2 regions of the Rhizobium sp. CECT 9324 genome follow, and region 2 is predicted to be linked to the other one. Evidence: predicted binding sites of a transcription regulator. Region 2 holds the regulator's gene; the other holds the start of a gene.
What was found. Region 2 encodes LexA, which represses DNA repair genes until DNA is damaged. Its sites were predicted from a motif close to TGTTCNNNNTGTGTTCNG; they were not measured.
Positions count from the first base shown of each region.

Region 1: the regulator LexA is predicted to act here: its motif matches at 1,403-1,420, upstream of LQ231_RS00820 (helicase-related protein).

Region 1 covers NZ_CAKKMZ010000001.1:160,783-164,202, reverse strand. Annotated here, with positions in the region: gene LQ231_RS00835 (glycine zipper domain-containing protein) at 1-19, opposite strand, end outside; gene LQ231_RS00830 (DUF3309 family protein) at 47-199, opposite strand; gene LQ231_RS00825 (alpha/beta hydrolase) at 132-1,205, opposite strand; gene LQ231_RS00820 (helicase-related protein) at 1,597-3,420, shown strand, end outside.
Region 2 covers NZ_CAKKMZ010000001.1:2,340,100-2,343,519, forward strand. Annotated here, with positions in the region: gene LQ231_RS11625 (ComEC/Rec2 family competence protein) at 1-1,503, shown strand, start outside; gene lexA (transcriptional repressor LexA) at 1,518-2,237, opposite strand; gene LQ231_RS11635 (HlyD family type I secretion periplasmic adaptor subunit) at 2,536-3,420, opposite strand, start outside.

The DNA of each region.
Region 1 (3,420 bases), 2.2 Mb from region 2:
CAAGGATGATCTTTTTCATTGTTCCTGTCCTTTCGACGACGAGGTGTTAGATTCGGCCCATCAGCATCAAGATGATGAGGATGAGAAGTACCAGTCCCAAGCCGCCGGACGGGCCGTAACCCCAGCTGCGACTATGACCCCAGTTCGGCAGAGCGCCGATCAGCAGAAGAATAAGAATAACGATGAGAATGGTGCTCATTGGGGGCCTCTCCTAAGCCTATGGAAAAATTTGTGTTCTGTGCTGCATGAACGCCACCGACTTTGATTTGTTCCATCGACGTGGCGAGAGTTTTGAGCAATTCGTCGAGATGGGTTGGCATCGCAGGGCCGATCATCCGAAGCAGGGACGGCGTGACGCACCTCGTGTGGTGAGCCTGGATGAAGCTTTCCACGATTCGATCCGTCTGCATCTGGTGCTCGACCATCGGAAGATGTCCGCATTGCTGCAGGATGACTGTCTGAGCCTGGGGTAACAGCCTGGAGACATGCAGTTGATGCGCCGGTGGAACGACTACGTCATTCGCACCGACGAGATTGAGGACCGGCATGCGCAATTGCTCCAAATCCGGCAAAAGAGTCGTCCCGGACATGAAATTTATGCATGCCGCGATATCTTCGGAACGGCCACGCAACAGGTTTTCACGGACCTCTTCCATTGCCGCTCGCGATCGTTCGTCCTCCCAGGGGCACGCCTTGTCATAAACGCATTCAATCGATCCCCAGCGAAACTGCTCGCTGGTCGAGATCCAGCGATGAAAGAATTGGCGAAACAAATAGGGTCCGACATGTGGGATGCGCAGCAACCGTGCAGCCAGTCGTTCCTGTCCCTCGAACCGTCCGCAAGCGAAGGCTCCGATCATGATCACCGAGCGCACAAGTTCGGGATGGGCGAGGGCGAGCAGCAGGGCGACGAACCCGCCGGTGGAGTGACCTATCAGCGTTACCGGTCGGCCGTCGAAATCACGGCGGATCGCAGCAGCCAGCGCATCGGTGACCATCAAGCTGGTAATACGTTCGCCCGGCCCATCCAGTATCCAGGGATGATGCCCGGGAAGAGGGTAGGCTGCAGTCCAGCCCTGCCGGGTAATCGTCGGCGCATAAGCATGCCAAAATGCTGGGGCCATGACCATGCCGTGCAACAACACGAAGTCCTGTCCGTCGCTTTTCCGACTAATCCATTCAGCAGGTGGGTGCTTATGTGCCATCTCAGTGATACCTCGGCTACCACAACGCGGTGATCAAAGCCGAGGTTCCATGCACGGAACAGTTCAAATCCAGACGATCGAATGGCTATATTCTGGTTTTTGGCGATTCAGCATATGGTGGTCAAGAACGAGCTTGGTCCGAGATGTAGCCGTGAACAAATCCGGAATTCGCCGGAGTCTGTGATTCGTCTCTGATTCGTTCGCATACTGTTCCGTCGGCTAATTCGCGCGCAAAAAGATGATTCTGATCAAGGGCTTGCGGCCTTTTTCCCGGCTTGGGCGACAAGCAGCTTGCCTTTGGTGCACTTCATCGCCATTTGTTGCCCAGGGTCGCCCCCCCCCTTTGGTACGGCGGCCCTGTGAACTGGAGCGGTCTTTGAATACCCAACCCATGATCCTGAGTGGCCGCAGCGTGACAGCCGTGCTGGGGCCAACGAATACGGGCAAGACCCATTTCGCCATCGAGCGCATGGTTGCGCATGGATCCGGGATCATCGGACTGCCGTTACGACTGCTTGCCCGCGAGGTTTATACTCGTGTCGTTGAGCGCGTTGGCGTGCAAAATGTCGCGTTGGTGACCGGCGAGGAAAAGATCTCGCCGCCGAATGCGCGCTTCTCGGTTTGCACTGTCGAGGCGATGCCGCGCGAGACCAAAGCGTCTTTTGTGGCGATCGACGAAATTCAGCTCGCCGGTGATCTCGAGCGCGGGCATATCTTTACCGATCGGCTGTTGCATTTGCGCGGACGGGACGAGACGCTGCTGCTTGGTTCGGCAACGATGAAATCGATCCTTATTCAGCTTCTGCCCGGCATTACCATCGTCGAGCGGCCGCGCCTGTCGCAGCTTTTTTATGCCGGACAGAAGAAGATCACCCGGTTGCCACAGCGCACGGCGATCGTCGCCTTCTCGGCCGATGAGGTTTATGCAATTGCCGAATTGATCCGCCGTCAACGGGGCGGTGCTGCCGTCGTACTCGGTGCACTGAGCCCGCGCACCCGCAACGCCCAGGTTGGGCTCTACCAGGAAGGTGATGTCGAATATCTCGTTGCAACCGACGCCATCGGCATGGGCCTCAACCTTGATGTCGACCATGTGGCATTCGCCCAGGATCGAAAATTCGACGGCTTCCAGTTTCGCAATCTGAATGCTGGCGAGCTTGGGCAGATCGCAGGCCGCGCCGGTCGGCACCTGAAGGATGGAACCTTTGGGGTGACCGGGCGGGTCGATCCCTTCGACGACGAGTTGGTCGAACGGTTGGAGGCGCATCAGTTCGACCCGGTCAAGGTCCTGCAATGGCGAACTGCGCATTTCGATTATTCTTCGGTAGCGGCGTTGCGGCGCAGCCTGGATGACGCGCCGAAGATTGCAGGATTGACAAGGGCCTTGCCGGCCATCGATCAGCAGGCGCTCGAATATCTGGCACGATATCCAGAAGTGATCGATCTTGCCAATCGGCCCGACCGGGTCGAGAAATTGTGGGAGGCCTGCGCGCTGCCCGATTATCGGCGCATTACGCCCGCACAGCATGCTGACTTGATTCAGAGCCTGTTTTTCGATCTGGTTCGTCAGGGTGCGGTAAACGAAGATTTTCTCGCCGAGCAGGTCCGCAGAGCCGATCGGACGGACGGGGAAATCGATACACTATCCGCGCGAATCGCGCAGATCAGAACTTGGACTTATGTGTCGAACCGGCCGGGTTGGCTTGCCGATCCGACACACTGGCAAGAAAAGACGCGGGAAATCGAAGACCGATTGTCCGATGCGCTACATGAACGGTTGACGAAACGCTTTGTTGATCGCAGGACATCTGTGCTCATGAAGCGCTTGAGAGAGAATGCAATGTTGGAAGCTGAAATCAGTGTGAACGGTGATGTCTTTGTAGAAGGACATGCCATGGGACAACTCTCCGGTTTCCGGTTCACGCCGATTTCCGGTGCCGAAGGTCCGGATGCCAAGGCAATACAGGCGGCGGCCCATCGGGCCATGGCGCTGGAATTCGAAGCGCGTGCTGCGCGGCTTCATGCCTCCGGCAACAATGATCTGGCGATCGGATCGGATGGACTGGTACGTTGGGTCGGTGATCCGGTGGCGAAGCTGTCCGGAAGCGATCATATCCTGCACCCGCGGGTGATCCTGCTGGCTGACGAACAGTTGACCGGCAATGCACGCGATCACGTTGCCGCCCGTATCGAACGTTTCGTCAATCATCATATC
Region 2 (3,420 bases):
GGCCTGCGGGCGGGCCTCAGTCTGTTCCCGGTGGTGGCCCAGGCCTATCCCGTCAAGAAGATCGCAGCCGTGGGAGCGCTGATCGCAGTTACGGGCTATGTGCTGATTTCCGGCTATCAGGTCTCAGCGGTCAGGGCCTATTTGATGACCTCGATCATGCTGGTTGCGGTCCTTGTCGACAGGCCCGCCATCAGTCTGCGCAACCTTGCACTGGCTGCGACCATCATCCTGTTGGTCCAGCCTTCCGCCGTGATGGGCCCCAGTTTCCAGATGTCTTTTGCCGCGACCGCCGCTTTGATCGCCGGCTACGCCGGTTGGCGCAAAAGGCCCAGAGACTTTCTGCCGCGTTTTCGCGGGCGCAAGGTTTTGTTGCTTGCCGCCTTCGCTCGCTTCTTCGGCGGAACTCTGGCCACGTCGATCATCGGCGGACTGGCCACGGCGATCTTTGCCATTAGCCACTTTCACCGCCTCGCGACCCACAGTCTGGAGGCGAATCTCATTGCCATGCCATTGATTTCGCTTGTCGTCATGCCGGCAGGCTTCATTGCGATGATCCTGATGCCGCTTGGGCTCGATGCTCCATTTCTCATCGTCATGGGCTATGGCCTGGAATGGGTGCTGATCGTCGCGCACGAAATCGCCGGCTGGGGAGACGGCTACACGTTCTCCCGCCAGCCGGCATGGCTCCTGCCGACAACGGTTGCGGGTTTTTTGTTGCTCACGCTGCTGCGCACGCGTCTGCGCCATATCGGCACGTTTCTGGTTGCCTCCGCGCTGCTCACGGCATGCCTTTCGCCAAGAACACCAAGGGCTGATCTGGCGATCAGCGAAGATGGACGTCTCGTCGGTTTCTGGCCCGCCTCCCACACGCCCATCGACGATGATCAGCTTGCCACCAACCGCCAACGTCCGCCGAGCTTCATTTTCGACCAATGGCAGCCCGCGCTACGCATTGCCGGGACGATCCCGCCGGAAGAAATGTCCGGCACCGCCGCGCTTCTGTCGCCAGACCGGCCAAAGCGCACCCCTTTGTCGGGGACCGAAATATCAACAGCCCGCCAAAAACTCGAAGATCTCCTGAAGGTTGCCGATGAGAAGAATTTTATCTGCATCCAGGACGCTTGCGCCGCGATGCACCACGGCTGGCGCATCATAACGCTCGAACGCCACGAGGTAACCGGCATTGCCTGTGATCTCGCCGACATTGTCATCGTCGCTCAACGCCCGGGATTTGCACACTGTCGCTCCGGTGCTCGCCTGATTTCAGCCGAAACCTTGCGTGCCACCGGCAGCCTGGAAGTCTTTCTTCGGGATCGCTCCAGCAGGACAATGACGATCGTCCCGTCATTTGACGGCCCTGCACGCGCCTGGACCCGTCACCGCCTCTACGACTGGCGAAGCGGCTCACAGGCAGAGAGCCACACATCGCACGAGCAAGCCAAAGGCAACTCTCCTATCACAGGAGAAGTAAGTCGTTTGCCGCCGACCGACGGGCCAGCGTAACAGGGCGGGCCGGTTTAGTGATAGCGGCGGATCAGCCCGACGAGCTTGCCCTGGATCTTCACCCGATCCGGTCCGAAGATGCGGGTCTCATAGGCGGGGTTGGCGGCCTCGAGCGCAATGGATGCGCCGCGCCGGCGAAAGCGCTTCAGTGTTGCCTCTTCATCGTCGACGAGCGCGACAACGATGTCACCGGGATTGGCGTTGGACGCATTGCGAATGATCACGGTGTCGCCGTCGAGAATGCCGGCATCGATCATCGAATCGCCCTTGACCTCAAGCGCGTAATGTTCGCCCGAACCGATCATTTCGGCGGGCACGGTGATGTCATGCGTGTTGTTCTGGATGGCCGAAATCGGCACGCCGGCGGCGATCCGGCCCATGACGGGCACACTGACAGACGAAGAATTGCTATCACTGGCTGAGCGGCTCGGCGCAGAGGGAGCGGGTGGCGCCTTGCCAAGGCTGCCTTCGATCACGCTCGGTGCAAAGCCCCGGCGCGGCTGCAGGCTCGGCGTATAGGCCTCCGGCAGCTTGATGACCTCGAGCGCGCGGGCGCGATTGGGCAGGCGGCGAATGAAACCGCGTTCCTCGAGCGCAGTGATCAAGCGATGAATGCCTGATTTCGAGGCGAGGTCGAGCGCGTCCTTCATTTCGTCGAAAGAGGGAGGCACGCCGGATTCCTTCATCCGTTCGTGGATGAAAAGAAGCAGTTCCTGTTGCTTGCGCGTCAGCATATGCGATGCCCCAATTGGTGAAACAAATACAGAACAGACACTATATGTTCCATATGTGTTCCGCAAGTGGATAAATTTCCGTGAACATTGCATGCGTTTGGCTGACGGATCACAAAAAAATGGGCGCCAATAAGGGTGTGCGTCAAGGCGGATGTTTCGAAATATTCATGCAGCGATTTTCACGCAATCCTGATGCATTGCCTTGCATGGTGAAGCCATGGCGACGACACAGCGAACTCGGTTCAGCCTTTGCGGAAGCGACCGAGTTACGCGCAATGCTCGCTATTCTGGCATGGGATCATTGTTCGGAAAATGCCCGTGACATGCTGTCGGTAATCGGCTTGGCGAGATAGTTGAAAAATGTCCGTTTGTTGGTCTGGATCATCACCTCTGCCGGCATGCCGGGTGTCGGCGTGAAGCCCTGGACACGTGCAATCTCCGTCGGCGGTATATTGATCCTGGCGAGATAGACATCATGGGGCGCGGTAGACGTGTTTCCCGATTGCTGGAGCGCATCCGCCGACAGGTAAAAGACGTCTCCTTCGAGAACCGGCGTCGTCCGCTGGTTCAGCCCCACCAGGCGGATGGTGGCGGGTTGGCCAAGCTTCACGCTGTCGATATCGTTTCTGGGTATCTGCGCTTCGATGATCAGGGGCACACCTGCGGGCAGGATTTCGAGAATTGCCTTGCCGCTCTCAATCACGCCGCCATTGGTATGATAGTGGATTCGCACGACAGTCCCTGAGACTGGTGCATTGATCGTTGCCCGTTCCAGAATGTTTGCGGCTTCCCGCAACTGCTCTCGCACCATGTCGCGCTCGCCCTGGATGGCCTGCAGCCGTTCGAGTGCGTCTTCGCGATAGGCGCTTTCTGCGCGCAGTACTTCCTGCTCCCCCTTGGTCCGCTGTGCCTGGGTCTCGGCGATTTCCGCCTCAAGCCGCCCGATCTGGCCTTCCGCCTCGGCGATCGCGCGGAGAATGGCCTTGACCTCGTTTGCACGCGCGACACCCTTTTCCAGCAGGATTTGTTTTGCGGCGTATTCATCCTTGAGCAAATCGAGCTGGCGGATGGATGAGTCGCGTTGTCTCGTGTAGCCGATTTCGCGAAATTCGAGGGCCCTGATGTTCTGTTGCAGCAGCGCGATCTCGCTTGAGAGCTTTTGTCGCTGTGCTCTGAAATTGAG